One region of the Delftia sp. HK171 genome, then DNA from elsewhere that is predicted to be linked to it. Evidence: predicted binding sites of a transcription regulator. Region 1 holds the regulator's gene; each other region holds the start of a gene.

Region 1 (4,988 bases):
CGGGGTGCGCACCTCGGCGGGCCAGGTGTCGCTTTTGTGCGGGACACAGCGCACCACCTCCAGGCCCAGGGATTTCAGGGTCTGGATCTGTGCGCTGGAGGTGATCTTGAAGCTGCTGACCGGAAAGGGATGGTTCAGCCACCCAACATCGAGCTGGACAAACATGCCCGGACGGAGGTCTCGGATATCGATGAGGACGGAATGGTTCACGCGCGGCAACGGCCCCGAGGCTGAAGGAATCGGCAATATGTAAGCCGATGATTCGGGCATTATCTCCAGTTCTGAGGGCCTCGCAGCCAATCCGCGACCCCAGGTGCCAAGTCTGGCCTCAGCTGTTGCTCAACGGCACCAGAGGTTGGGCTTGTAGATCAGGTCCATCCACAGCGCCCAGACGGCCACGCCCACCAGCATCAGGCCGGCCAGGCGCGTGCCCCATTCGGCGCGCAGGCCGTTCAGGCGCTGCCGGCCCAGCCGCCACAGCCAGGGGCCGGCCACCAGCCACAGGCCGCTGCCCACGCCAAAGGCCGCCATGGCCAGCGCGCCCTGCAACGGGCCGCCGCTGAGCGCGGCGACCAGCACGGCCGAATACAGCAGTCCGCAAGGCATGAGCGCCCAGGCATAGCCTGCCGCCAGCGTGCCGCCCGGCGCCGACACCCAGGGCTGCACGCGCCGCCAGGCAGCGCGGCCGGCTGACTCCAGCCAGGCGGGCTGGCGGGCCTGCACCATCATGGCCAGGCCCCAGGCCATCACGGCGACATGGGTCAGCGTCCAGAACGGCTGCAGCGCCGTGGTCTGGCTGGTGAGCCAGGACAGGCTTTCCATGGCCAGGGCCGAGGCAGCGCCCAGGCTGGCATAGCCGGCCAGACGGCCGCCGTGGAACAGCGCCGTGCGCAGCCACAGCCGGCTTTGCAATCCATGCACGGCCACCACCTGCGAGCCGCCGCCCTGCCCCGCCCCGCCCGTGACCACGCCGCAGGGCGCAGCGCACATGGCAAGGCAATGGGGCCCGCCGACGAGCCCCATGATCAAAGCGGTCCAGAGGAGCGACAACAGCATGGGGCCTAGATGATCCTCGAAAACCGCGCCCGGTTCTTGTCCGCCTGCAGATATCGGTCAAACAGCATGGCCACGCCGCGCACGAAGTACCAGCCCATGGGCGTGACCTGGAAGCCCTCGTCGCTGATCTGCACCAGGCCCTTGGCCTGCAGGTCCTCCAGGGCCGCCATCTCGGGCGCGAAGTACTCGCGAAAGCCCAGCAGCCATGCCTGCTCCATGGGCTCGAACAGCACGGCGCCCTGGCACATGATGGCCATGATGACGGCGCGGCGCACCAGGTCGTCGCGCGACAGCGCCAGGCCCCGCACCACGGGCAGGTGGCTGGCGTCGATGGCGTCGTAGTACTCCTCCAGCGTCTTGGCGTTCTGGCTGTAGCTGGCACCCACCTTGCCGATGGCCGACACGCCCAGCGCAATCAGGTCGCAGTCGGGCTGGGTGCTGTAGCCCTGGAAGTTGCGGTGCAGCCGGCCCTGGCGCTTGGCCACGGCCAGCGAGTCCTCGGGCAGGGCGAAGTGGTCCATGCCCACATAGACATAGCCACCGTCCATGAACGCGGCGATGGAACGCGACAGCATGGCCAGCTTGTCGGCCCCCTGGGGCAGATCCTCGGCCGCAATGCGCCGCTGCGGCTTGAAGCGCTCGGGCAGGTGGGCATAGGCATAGAGCGCGATGCGGTCGGGCCGCAGCGCGTTGACCTGGGCCAGCGTGCGCTCGAAGGATTCGGGCGTCTGCTTGGGCAGGCCGTAGATCAGGTCCACGTTGATGGAGGCAAAGCCCAGCTGCCGCGCGGCCGCCACCAGCTCGAACACCTGCTCGGCCGGCTGCACGCGGTGCACCGCGATCTGCACCTGCTCGTCGAAGTCCTGCACGCCGAAGCTCAGGCGGTTGAAGCCCAGCTCCTTGAGCACGGCCAGGCGCTCGACGCTGACGGTGCGCGGATCGACCTCGATGGAGTACTCGCCACCCGGCTCCAGCTTGAAATGCTCGCGCAACAGGCCCATCAGCGTGCGCAGCTCGTCGTCGGAGAAGAAGGTGGGCGTGCCGCCGCCCAGGTGCAGCTGGCTGACGGCCTGGCCCTTGCCGCAATGGGCCGTGTGCAAGGCCATCTCGCGCGCCAGGTAGTCCAGGTAGACGGCAGCGCGATCATGGTGACGCGTCACGATCTTGTTGCAGGCGCAGTAGTAGCAAAGCGACTCGCAAAAGGGCACGTGCACATACAGCGACAAAGGCATGGCACGCGCTGCGGTACTCGATTTGCGTTGTTGCAGCGCCAGGATATAGTCCTCTGCACCAAAGGCCTCGACAAAGCGGTCGGCGGTAGGGAACGAGGTGTATCGGGGCCCCGGTACGTCAAAGCGACGCAGCAGCTCTGGGGTGACAGCGGTCATGGGTTTTTTCCTCTAATACCTCGACTGTGCCGCAGCACATCGGTCATGTCCTTGACTCATATCAAGAGTTGTTTGAGGGACTGCTGCGACAATTTGATCCAACTCATCGCAATCCACGAGGTCACCGCCGGCACGCTGTGTGCCGCTGATGTTTATCACTCCATGAACCTTCAGACCATCAAAGCCTCCTGCTCCAACTGCAACCTGCGCGAACTGTGCATGCCCATGGGCCTGGATGCCGAGCAGATGCAGCGCATCGACGACATCGTGGCCACGCGCCGCAAGGTCAAGCGCGGAGGCCTGCTGTTTCGCAACGGCGAGACATTCACCTCGCTGTACGCCATCCGCACCGGCTTCTTCAAGACCTGCGTGGCCACCGAGGACGGACGCGACCAGGTCACAGGCTTTCAGATGGCCGGCGAGATCATCGGCCTGGACGGCATCGTCAACGACCACCACACCTGCGATGCCGTCGCGCTGGAAGACGCCGAAGTCTGCGTCATGCCCTTCGACAAGCTGGAAGACCTGTCGCGCGAGGTCACGGCCCTGCAAAACCATGTGCACAAGGTCATGAGCCGCGAGATCGTGCGCGAGCACGGCGTGATGCTGCTGCTGGGCAGCATGCGCGCAGAAGAGCGCCTGGCCGCCTTCGTGCTCAACCTGGTGCAGCGCCTGCATGCGCGGGGCTTTTCCAAGTCCGAACTGGTGCTGCGCATGACGCGCGAGGAAATCGGCAGCTACCTGGGCCTGAAGCTGGAGACGGTGAGCCGCACCTTCTCCAAGTTCGCGGACGACAACATCATTGAGGTGCGCCAGCGCCATCTGCGCATCCTGGACACGGAGGCGCTCAAGCGCATCGTCAACAGCCAGCAGTGCCAGTGAGGCTGCAAGGGCGGCAAGCATTCATCCGCCAATGAACAAGGCCCGCGACAGCGGGCCTTGTTCATTGCGGCGGGCTCTCGCTCAGTCCCGCCCCAGCCCCTGCATGGCCAGGTCCGGGTCGGGCTCGGAGACCACGCCGTCATTGAGATCGCGGGCCGAGCGGCCCAGCATGGTGGTCATCAGGCTGGAGAGCATGGTCACGCCCCAGAAGGCGAAGAAGGCCAGCGTGTAGATGCCCTGGCGCGACCAGCCCAGGTCGCCGAGCCAATGCAGCTCCAGCGGGTCCACAAAGGCAAAAACCAGCATCTCCATCACGGCGGCTGCCAGAAAGGCAGGCCAGGCAATCCACATCCAGCGTTGGGCCAACATCAGCGATCTCCTTGTGCTGTCGAGGGGTCGCCTTCATTGTGCGCCGCGCCAACGCATGGCGCCAAGCCCCGCAGCGCCCTGCACGCCTGTAGGAAACCCTCACCCGTCGCGCATGCCGGAGATGCGATCCGCCATGCAAAAAGGCCGCGACTGCGGCCTCTTGCAGGGGTGCACGGCGATCAGCGGTCCGTGGGGTGATCGTGCGCGGGCGTAGCCGCATGGTTGCGGCCGGTGACGGCGGGCGCCATGCTCTTGGGCACTTCGCGCACGCCATCGGCACGCTCGTTGATCGTGATGCCGTTGCGGTAGTAGTCGGGGTCGATCACGGGATCGGCGCCATTGATGGCGATGATGGCCGTGATCACGGCAGCGACCACCACGGCCGCCGGGCCGGCCACCACCAGCCAGACATGGCCGAACCTCCACCAGGGCTTGCCGGCGTCGGGGTGCGAGGGAGCCTGCGCGGGCGCGGAAACTGCGGGACTGGAAGACATGGGAAACCTCTTTCTTTCAGGCGGCAGGCGCGGACCGTGCCGCGCCTGCCAGGAACATCACCGGGGCACCAGGAAGACGGCCTTTTCGGACGCGCGTCCCGCGCCTGAATGCACGGCATCGATATCGAAGAATACGGTGTGCGAGCCCGGCTCGGCCGAACCGTAGGGAATCTGCAGTCGCGCCGCAATGCCGCGCGTCTCGGCCGGGCCGACCTCGACTTCCTGCTCGGACGCCAGCTCCAGCCCATCGAGGCCATGGGCGCTGATGCGATAGCGCTGGGCCTGCTCGGTGGCATTCATGATCTGCAGGCGGTAGACATTCTCCAGCTTGCCGCCCGCCACGATGCGCGACAGCGAGGCGCGGTCGCGGATCACGTCCACCTTGACCGACTGGCGCAGCGCCAGGCTCACGATCATGGCCACGCTCAAGCCGATCAGCACGGCCGAGTAGATCAGCACGCGCGGACGGAAGATGCGGCGCAGCACCTGGGCACGCCGCCACAGGCCGGCCATGGCGTTCTGCGTGGTCAGGCGGATCAGGCCGCGCGGGTACTCCATCTTGTCCATGATGGAATTGCAGGCGTCTATGCACAGGCCGCAGCCAATGCATTCGTATTGCAGACCGTTGCGGATGTCGATGCCCACCGGGCAGACCTGCACGCACATCTTGCAGTCGATGCAGTCGCCCAGGCCCTGGGCCTTGTAGTCCACCTTCTTGGTGCGCGGCGCACGCGGCTCGCCCCGGCCCGTGTCGTAGCTGACGATCATGGTGTCCCGGTCGAACATGGCGCTCTGAAAG
Region 2 (4,988 bases), 950 kb from region 1:
CGGCCAGGCCGGCGCCGGCGCGCACGGCCTCGTACTGGGCGGTGATGCTGGTGCTGCGAAAGGCAAATCGCTCTGGCTGGAACAGGGTGGACAGCAGCTGCAGCTCGCGCGTGAACAGCAGGTCGTCCACATAGTGGATGAAGCTGTGGTGGCGCAGGTCCTCGGTGCGTGCCACCAGCGGGCGGCGCGCAAGGTATTCGCGCTGGCCATAAAGGAAGAGCCGGTAGTCGGTGAGCTTGGTGACCACGGCCGAGCCGCGCGTGGGGCGCTCCAGCGAGATGACGATGTCGGCCTCGCGCCGCGACAGGTGCAGCAGGCGCGGCAGGGCCAGCAGGTCGATGCTCAGCAGCGGATGGCGCTGCGTCAGCGCGGCCAGCTGCGGGGCCAGCAGCTGGGTGCCGAAGCCCTCTGTGGCGCCCACGCGCACCAGGCCGGACGGACCCTGGCTGGCGGATTCGGCCGCCAGCGGCATGCGCTCCAGCCCGGCGGCGGCGCGCTGCATGGCGTCTGCCACGCCCAGCAGCTGGCGGCCGGCCTCCGTGGGCCGCCATTGGCCCGCTTCGCGCTCGAAGAGCACGGCCCCCAGCTGCTTTTCCAGGGCCTGGATGCGGCGCGACACCGTGGTGTGCTCCACGCCCAGTTGCCGCGCGGCGGCGGCCATGCTGCCGCTGCGCGCCAGTTCGCCAAAGAATCTCAGATGGTCCCAGTCCATGGGTCGAGGCCGCCTCAGTCGGCAGCGGCGCGGCGCGCGGCCAGCGTGCTGGGCGCACGCGCCAGGTCGTCGTTTTGCCGCACCAGGACGGCCATCATGTCCATGAACAGGCCCCGCTGCTCCTGCGGCAGCGGCTCCAGCATGCGCTGCTGGGCCCGCAGCACCGAGGGCTCGGCAGCGGCCAGCAGCGCAGCGCCTTCTGCGGTGACCGACAGCAGGCGCACGCGCCGGTCGGCCGGGCTGGTGTTGCGCACCATGAGGCCGCGCGCCTCCAGCCGGTCGATGACGCTGCCAATGGTCGAGGTATCGAAGCCGATCATCCGCGCCAGCGTGCGCTGGTCCACGCCGGGCTGGCGCAGCACGGCAGACAGCGCCGCGTACTGCACGGGGGTCACGCCGAATTCCTGGGTCTCCTCCATGAAGACGGCTACCGCGATCTGCTGCAGGCGGCGGATGTGATAGCCGGGGTAGTTTTCTAGTTCTGCGGGTTGGTAGTCCATGGCCATTGCGCTCTTTTCCGTGTCCCTGCGGGCAAGCGCAGATGTTCGCATGAACCGCACCCTCCGTTGGCCTTGGCTGGCAGACAGGTGATTCACCCGGACACGCTGTCCGCCGTCGTTTTGCCTGCATCCAGGGAAACCCCAGGCTGGCCTGATGCAAATCAACACTACACTTATCGTCAGCATACTGTTTAATTACTCGCGACGCAGCTGACCCGCAGGCTGGCGACACGCACCACGAAGCACAGGACATCCATGAGCACCAGCATTTCTTCCCGGGCGCTGCCCGTTCTTGTGGCAGGCGGCGGCATTGGCGGCGTGGCGGCCGCGCTGGCCCTGGCGCGCCAGGGATTCGCCGTCAAGGTGCTGGAGCAGGCGCCCCAGCTGGGCGAGATCGGCGCCGGCATACAGCTGGGGCCCAACGCATTCGCGGCCTTCGACGCGCTGGGCATTGGCGAGCTGGCCCGTGGCCGCGCGGTCTATACCGACGAGATGGTGATGCACGACGCGCTCGATGAAAGGCTGGTCGGCCGCATTCCCACGGGCGAGGCGTTTCGCGCCCGCTTCGGCAACCCGTATGCGGTGATCCACCGCGCCGACATCCACACCTCGCTGCTTGAAGGCGCACGCGCCCACGGCCATATCGAGACGCTGACAGGCACCCGCATCGAAGCCGTGCAGCAGGAGGGCGACACCGTCACCGTGCGCGACCAGCACGGCCAGGTCCATGTGGGCCAGGCGCTGATCGGCGCCGATGGCGTGAAGTCCGTGGTGCGCCAGCAGTACGTGGGCGATGCGGCGCGTGTCTCCGGCCACGTGGTGTACCGCGCCGTGGTGGAGAAGAACGACTTCCCCGAGGACATGCGCTGGAACGCGGCCAGCATCTGGGTCGGCCCCAACTACCACCTGGTGCACTACCCGCTGCGCGGCGGCGAGCAGTACAACGTGGTCGTCACCTTCCACAGCCGCAAGCAGGAGGAATGGGGCGTGCGCGAAGGCAGCCGCCAAGAGGTGCAAAGCTACTACAGCGACTGCTGCCCGCGCGCGCGCCAGCTCATAGACCTGCCCAAAAGCTGGAAGCGCTGGGCCACGGCCGACCGCGAGCCCATTGGCCAGTGGAGCTTCGGCCGCGCCACGCTGCTGGGCGATGCCGCACACCCCACGCTGCAATACATCGCCCAGGGCGCCTGCATGGCGCTGGAAGACGCCGTGACGCTGGGCCAGGCGCTCAAGCGCTGCGGCAACGACTGGCCGCGGGCGCTGCGGCTGTACGAGCGCTCGCGCATTGCCCGCACGGCGCGCGTGGTGCTGTCCGCGCGCGAGATGGGCCGCATCTTCCACGCCAGCGGCGTGGAGCGCCTGGTGCGCAACGACCTCTGGAAGGGCCGCACGCCCCAGCGTTTCTACGACGCCATGGAATGGCTGTACGGCTGGAAGGCCGAAACCTGCCTCGCCGAAGACTGAACACAAGGAGACCGCCATGCAAGAACTTGGCCGCCTGGAAGACCTGCCCCAGGACTACCGCGACGAACTCACGCGCAACAACCTGGTGCCGCTGTGGCCCAGCCTGCGCAACGTGATGCCGCCGCACACGCCGCGCCCGCGCACCCAGCCCATTGCCTGGCCCTACCAGTCCATCCGACCGCTGCTGATGCAGGCGGGCGAGCTGACGCCCATCGAAAAGGCCGAGCGCCGCGTGCTGGTGCTGGCCAATCCCGGCCATGGGCTGGAGAAGATGCAGGCCAGCTCCTCCATCTACCTGGGCATGCAGCTGCTGCTGCCCGGCGAGTGGGCGCCCTCGCACCGCCACACGCCCAATGCCGTGCGCATGGTGGTGGAGGGCCAGGGCGCATGGAGCCTGGTCGACGGCGAGAAATGCCCCATGGAGCGCGGCGACCTCATCCTCACGCCCACGGGCCTGTGGCACGAGCATGGCCACGACGGCGACGAGCCCGTGGTCTGGCTCGATGTGCTGGACCTGCCCCTGGCCTACTACCTGGAAGTCACCTACCACGTGGACGGCCCGCGCCAGCCCGCCCTGCCCGGCCGTGGCGACCGGGCGTATGCGCGCGGCGGCCTGGCACCCACGCAGGTGTTCGCCCGCAACGCCAAGGCCTACCCCATGCTGCGCTACCCCTGGAAGGACGCGCGCGCCGCCCTGCTGGAGCTGGCCGCCGACCGGCCGGACCTGGACTGCGTGCAGCTGGCCTACACCAACCCCGAAACCGGGGCCGACTGCGAAAACATCCTGGGCTTCTACGCGCTGATGCTGCGCCCGGGCCAGACGCTGCAGCTGCCCGCCCGCTCGCCGGCCTGCGTGTTCCATGTCATCGAGGGCGGCGCCAGCGTGGCCGCCGTGGACCGCCATTTCGACCTGGCCCCGGCCGACACCTGCTGCGTGCCCGGCTGGGCGCCCGCCACGCTGACCAATGCCAGCGCCAGCGAGCCCGCCTTCCTCTTCCTGGCCGACGAGGCTCCTTTGCACCGAAAGCTGGGCCTCTACGAAGTCCGGCCTTGAATCCTCCGATGTCTCTTTACTCCCCCATCGCCAATACCATGACCGCCCCCCAATACCTCTGGACCCCGCCCCCCGTCCAATCCCTGCCCGTGCGCGGCAGCACGCAGCGCCTGCCCGTGAACCGCCTGTTCTTCGTGGGCCGCAATTACCACGCCCATGCCGTCGAGATGGGCCGCCCGGTGGACAAGAGCGTGGAGCGCCCCTTCTATTTCACCAAGGCGCCCTCCACCCTGACCGAATCGGGTGCCACCGTGGCCTACCCGCCCGAGACGAACAACTACCACTTCGAGATGGAACTGGTGGTGGCCATCGGCAAGGCGGGCTTTCGCATTGCGGCGGACCAGGCGCATGAACACATCTACGGCTACGCCTGCGGCCTGGACATGACGCGCCGCGACCTTCAGCTGGTGGCGCGCGACAAGGGCCGGCCCTGGGACCTGGGCAAGGATGTGGAGCAGTCCTCGGTGGCCAGCGAGATCGTGCCCATGCCGGGCCAGGTGATCGAATCCGGCGCCATTGCACTGGCCGTCAATGGCGAGACAAAGCAGCAGTCCGACGTGGACAAGCTGATCTGGAACATCCGCGAAATCATTGCCGACCTCTCGCTGTTCTATCACCTGCAGCCCGGCGACCTCATCTACACGGGCACGCCCGAAGGCGTGGGCGCCGTGCTGCCGGGCGACCGCATCACCGGCCATGTGCAGGGCGTGGGCGAGATCGCGCTCACCGTGGGCCAGCCCGAATAAGACCGGGGAGACCACCACCATGAAGCTCTACAGCTTTTTCCGCAGCGGCACCTCGCACCGCCTGCGCATCGCGCTCAACCTCAAAGGCCTGCGCCCTGACTACTTTCCCGTTGACCTGCGCGTGGACGAGCAGGCCCAGGCGCCGTTCAAGCAGGTCAACCCGCAGGGCCTGGTGCCGGCGCTGACGCTGGACGATGGCCGCACGCTGATCCAGTCGCCGGCCATCATCGAATGGCTGGAGGAGCGCCACCCCGAGCCGCCGCTGCTGCCCGCCGACCACGAGGACCGCGCCCAGGTGCGCGCGCTGGCCGCCATCGTGGGCTGCGACGTGCATCCCATCAACAACCGCCGCATCCTGCAGACCCTGCGTCGCCAGTTCGGTGCGGACGAGGCCGCCATCAACGCCTGGTGCGCCACCTGGATTGCCGACGGCTTCGATGCCATCGAGGCCCTGCTGGCACGCGACACGCAGCGCGGCGACTTCTGCTTCGGCCACGCACCCACGCTGGCCG
Region 3 (4,988 bases), 1.4 Mb from region 1:
GGCCGGCCATGCCGACCACCGCTGGACCTACGAACTGCGCCCCGGCTGCGTGCTGCGCGTGGACCTGGACGGCCCGCAGGGCCCCAGGCCTTCGCATGACATCGCCCTGCTGGGCAGCGTGGTGGCCGTCACGGCCCAGCGCGAACGCGGCAGTTTCCGCGTGGAGCTGCAGCCCGGCGACGGCCTGCAGGCCGCGCGCTCCCTGGTGCTGGAAAGTGCCAAATGGGCCGACGCCAGCTGGACCCAGCTGCTGCTGCGCCTGATGCAAAAGGGTTGCGTGGAAATGCAGGGCCGCCCGCACGGCAGGACCACCAGCAGGCACTGAGAGGCCACGCAGAGCGGAGGGGATCGGCAGGCCAGGCAAGTGCGGCTTGCCTGGCCCCGCAAATGAAAAGCGGCACCGAAGTGCCGCCGGGTAGAACGCGGGGCACAAGGCCCCGCGCCAAGGCAGATCGCCGGCTTACTTGGCCAGCGTCAGCGTGCCCTTCATCAGCGCGGAGTGGCCGGGGAAGGAGCAAAAGTAGCTGTAGGCCTCGCCGGCCTTCAGGGCAGCGGTGGAGAAGGTGACGGAATCGCTCTCGCCGCCGCCGATCACCTTGGTGTGGGCGATCACGCGGGCATCCTTTTCCTTCACGAAGTCCTTGGCCGCACCAGCGGCGATGCCGTCATTGGCCACGGGCTGCAGGTCGGCCGTCTTGCTCAGCACCCAGTTGTGGCCCATGGCCGTCTTGGGCAGCTTGCCCACATGCTTGAGCTTGACCGTGAACTGCTTGCAGCTGGCGGGCACGCTGATGGTGGGCTTGTTGAATTGCATGGCGTCGTTGCCTTCGATCTCGACGGCGCAGTCGGCGGCCAGCACAGGCGCGGCGACGGCAGTCATTGCGAGGGCCAAGAGGACGGGCTTCCATTGCTTTGCCATTGTTTTCTCCTTGAAAAGCGGGTGAGGTGGCTGGCATCCGAGGGCCATGGACCGGCAGGCGGTCTGTCGCCATGGATGCCTTGTATGGCTGCCCCAAGCATAGACAGGATCGGGGGCGGCAGGTTGATTTGAATCAAGTCAAAAGAGTTCGAAGACTTGCGCTTGGAGCATGCGGTATGGCGTTGCGCATGCAGGGCATGCATTCGGGCTGCCGCAGGAAAACGGTTTTGCTGCCCGTGGTCTTTTGGCGACGGGCAACCCCACAGCTCGCATGCCTCTACTCACGTCAGTCACATTTGGGTACGATTGCGGAAAATAGAGGGAATGTATGAGATTGCTTGTTTTCATAGGCTCGATCATCGGCGCCATCTTTCTGCTGACGGCGTTCTTCGTCGACGGCTCCCATCAACAGGCGGCGCTGGCGGCCATGGCCTGCGCCAGCGTCCTCATTCCCTATGTGCTGTTCAGATTGCACTCGATCGCCGTCGAGCATGACCAGCTCGACCAGATCCTGCAACTGGTGCGAAAGTCCGGTAGCCAGGGCGAGGGGCTGGCCCAGGGAGGCGATGGGCCCCCTGAGGCGAGCGGGCCCGTGGCGCCCAGGTCCTGGATGTCCTGAGGCCTGGCATCGACAGGTCTGGCATCAACAGGTCTGGCATCAACAGGTCTGGGGGGTGTCAGGCGAACTGCACCACCACGCGCCGGTTGGTGCGGCTTTTCTTCTCGATCTTGGTAACGGCCACCGTGCCTATCTCGGCCGTGCTGCGCACATGCGTGCCGCCGCAGGGCTGGCGGTCCAGGCCGGGGATGTCGATGATGCGGATCGTGGAGGTGCCGCCTGGGGGCGCGGCGCCTGCGGTGCGCACCAGGTCGGGCTGTGCAGCCAGTTGCTCGGGCGTGATGCGGTCCACGTTCACGGCATGGCTGGCGGTGATCAGGGCGTTGAGGCGCTCTGTCAGCTCGGTCTTGTCCAGCGTGGACTCGGGCAGGTCGAAATCCAGGCGCGCCGAGTCGGGCGAGATGCTGCAGCCCGTCACGGGCACAGGCACCAGCACGCCCAGCAGGTGCAGGCAGGTGTGCAGGCGCATCAGCCGGTGGCGCCTGTCCCAGTCGATCACCACCTGGACACGTTCACCCACCTGGGGCGGGGCATCGGTCTGCAGCACATGCAGGATGCGCTGCCGGTCATCGGCATAGACGGTGTCGATCAGGGCCAGGCTGCGGCCATCGGCCAGGGTCAGCGTGCCGGTGTCGCCGGCCTGGCCGCCGCTGCGGGCATAGCAGACCGTGGCATCGAGCTCGATGCCTTCGGGGCTGACGGCCGTCACGGTGGCTTCGCAGCGGTCCAGGTAGGCGTTGTCGTCAAAGAGCTTGTGCGTCTGGGACAGGGGCATGGGGTGTCTCTGGGGTCATGTCGCGGTCCATGGTATCGGCGGCATGGCAGGGCCGGGCAGTACGCCTGGGCGAAAAGTCCCCAGTACAGTCCATGGCCCGCAGCGGTGGCAGTCGCCAGCTTGACAGCCTGTCAAGTGGCGGTGCCCGCGACCTGACAAGATCGGCGCCCGCACCGCGTGCGTGTCGGGGAACAATGGCGTGGCCGTTGCGGATGGCGCTACAGATTTTTCCAAAGCTGACGACATACGCAGGGCATGAATCTGTGAGTTTTCCGAGGGACTGTCCGGATGGATCAAGAACTTTTGCTTCCGTCCGGTGCAGGCTCCACCCCGTCTCCATCCCGGCAGGCCCTGGTTTGCGGCTTCCCACATTGTTCATCTCCTCATCCCCATGAGCACTACCGATCTTCACGCGGCTTCCCTGAGCGATCTCTATGACCGGCTGCATGAAAGCCTCAGCGACGAGGCCTTTGCCGCCGAACTCGACGCCCGCCTGCATGACGGGCGGGCCGACGAGGCACGCACCTTCCTGCGCGGCTGCGAGGAGCGTTGTCTCAACATCCTGGGGCATCTGAGCGGCAGCGACGCACCCTGGTCGCGTGACGGCGATCGCTGGCTGGCCTTTGCGCGGCTCACCGTGCCGCGCGGCCATGTGCTGTCGGGCCGCAGCGAGGAGCTGACCAATGCCCATGTGGCTGCCGAAGTGCGCGTGCTGGCCGAGCAATGGCTGGCCCACGCCCGCAGCGCCGACCTGCCTGTGTACAAGGGCATAGGCTTGGTGCTCGGCAGCCTGCTGCCCTGGCTCAGCTATCCCGGCATGCCCTATGACGAGGTGACGTCCACGCTGGACTGGGCGCTGGCGCTGCGCGAGGAGGCCGGGTTCCGCCGCAGCCATGAGTACCACGCGGCCTGGAAGCCCCTGGTCGCCCAGCTGAACGATGCCGACCTGCTGCGCTATGCCGCCGTGGGCGGCAAGCTGTTCGACGATGTGCTGGACCACTACCGCAACGAGCGCCAGCCCAGGCAGCCCAAGGGCCAGGGCTGGAAGGACTGGCTGCCTTTCTTTGCCGAGCATCCCCAGCTCTTCGACAAATCCTACATAGATGATCCCGACCTGATCGGGCAGCGCTGGGCCAGTGCCGGCGCGCCCCGGCGAGAGGAACTGGCCGCGCTGCTGCTCAGCCAATTGACCTACTCCCAGCGCGCCGAGCGGACGAGCGCATTGCAATTGCTGGACCGCCTCGTGGCCGAGGATCCCGCGCCCTTTGCCAAGCAGCTGCGTGAGAACGGCCGCTACCAGATCAGCCTGGCGCTGGCCATGCATGTCATGAAGCAGGACGATGCCGCCTTGCTGTCCCTGCTGCTGCCCGCCATGGCCCAGCGCTGCGACCGCGAGGACGAGCTGCGCCGCTACCGCAGCGTGATCCGCGAGCTGGTGACCCGCCGCCCGGCCGATCTGGCCGAGGTGCCTGTCAAGGACCTGGTCAATGTGCTGCCCGTGCTCGACACCGCCAGCCTGAAGGCCGCGCTGCCTGCGCTGACCGCCATCATCACCGGCAGCAGCGCCAAGGGCCTGCGCGCCGCCATGACCGGTCTGGCCGCCCATATTCCGCTGGCCAGCTTGGTGGATGCCGGCTGGCTGAACAAGCCGCCCAAGAACCTGCTGCTGACCTGCCGCGACGTGCTGCTGGCCCACCCCGACCCCGCTGTCGGTCCCTTGCTGGCGCAGTTGCTGGCCGGCGGCAAGCTGGATGCGGCCTCGGCCAGCAGCGTGCAGCAGCGGCTGCAGCAGTTGGGCCTGACAGGGCAGGGCGCCTCGACATCGGATGAAAGCCAGGCAGATGCCGCATCGCCAGCGTCTGCCGCTGGCGGCGTGGATCTGGAAGCCCAGCTCGCCTCCATCAAGCGCCTGAGCGCGGCCATCAAGCCCTTCGATACGCCCGAGCTGCTGGCGCTGTGCGCGCCGCTGTCCGAACACGCGGCCCGCGTGCTGCTGCACGTATCCGCCATTGCCGAAGGCGGCCTGCCGCCGCTGGCCGGCGAGCTGCTGGCGCGCATTCCGGCCGACAACCGTGCCCGCCTGGCGCTGGCCCTGGTGCAGCAATGGATTGCTTCCGAGGGCGAACCCAAGCAGCGCTGGGCGCTCAGGCTGCTGCCCGGCCATGCCGATGACCGCGTGGTCGATGCGCTGGTGTCCGCCGTCCAGGCCTGGAACCGCCCGCGCCTGCAGCGCGCGGCCGCCGCCGTGGAGCATCTGGGCGAGGTGGACAGCCTCTACGCTCTGCTGCGCGTGCAGGAGATCTCCGAGTCGCGCTCGCTCAAGGACCAGGTGCAGCGCACGGCGCGCATCGCCCTGCGCGCTGCCGCTGCGCGCCGCAAGATGAGCGTGCCCGAACTCTTCGACGAGCTGACGCCGGACTTCGGCCTGGGCCAGGGCCTGACGGTCACGGTCGGGCCGCAGAGCTACCGCGTGGAGCTGCAGGGCGATCTGAGCCTGCGCGTCATCAACGACAAAAACAAGGCCAGCAAGACCATTCCTGCGGTCAAGGACGAGGCGCTCAAGCCCGAATGGGAGGCCGCCACTGCGCAGCTCAAGACCCTGGCCACCAGCCTCAAGACCGTGGTCAAGCAGCAGGCGCCGCGCATGCTGGCGGCCCTGGTCAGCGGCAAGCGCT

What was found. The regulator FNR, encoded in region 1, switches genes on or off when oxygen is low (the NO sensors DNR and NnrR bind a similar motif). The targets are predictions, from matches to a motif close to TTGATNNNNATCAA.
Region 2: a site for FNR is predicted at 1,364-1,377, ahead of BO996_RS17100 (3-hydroxybenzoate 6-monooxygenase). Genes of this name have one in related genera too.
Region 3: a site for FNR is predicted at 1,043-1,056, ahead of azu (azurin). Genes of this name have one in related genera too.

The regions. Positions count from the first base shown of each region.
Region 1 covers NZ_CP018101.1:2,850,864-2,855,851, reverse strand. Annotated here, with positions in the region: gene BO996_RS12990 (HD-GYP domain-containing protein) at 1-165, opposite strand, end outside; gene BO996_RS12985 (sulfite exporter TauE/SafE family protein) at 340-1,056, opposite strand; gene hemN (oxygen-independent coproporphyrinogen III oxidase) at 1,062-2,444, opposite strand; gene fnr (fumarate/nitrate reduction transcriptional regulator Fnr) at 2,607-3,326, shown strand; gene BO996_RS12970 (hypothetical protein) at 3,408-3,695, opposite strand; gene BO996_RS12965 (FixH family protein) at 3,875-4,189, opposite strand; gene ccoG (cytochrome c oxidase accessory protein CcoG) at 4,247-4,988, opposite strand, start outside.
Region 2 covers NZ_CP018101.1:3,796,012-3,800,999, reverse strand. Annotated here, with positions in the region: gene BO996_RS17110 (LysR family transcriptional regulator) at 1-712, opposite strand, end outside; gene BO996_RS17105 (MarR family winged helix-turn-helix transcriptional regulator) at 727-1,263, opposite strand; gene BO996_RS17100 (3-hydroxybenzoate 6-monooxygenase) at 1,468-2,676, shown strand; gene BO996_RS17095 (cupin domain-containing protein) at 2,693-3,730, shown strand; gene BO996_RS17090 (fumarylacetoacetate hydrolase family protein) at 3,769-4,476, shown strand; gene maiA (maleylacetoacetate isomerase) at 4,496-4,988, shown strand, end outside.
Region 3 covers NZ_CP018101.1:4,241,920-4,246,907, reverse strand. Annotated here, with positions in the region: gene BO996_RS19130 (hypothetical protein) at 1-325, shown strand, start outside; gene azu (azurin) at 461-919, opposite strand; gene BO996_RS19120 (hypothetical protein) at 1,248-1,538, shown strand; gene BO996_RS19115 (alanyl-tRNA editing protein) at 1,597-2,313, opposite strand; gene BO996_RS19110 (DUF4132 domain-containing protein) at 2,705-4,988, shown strand, end outside.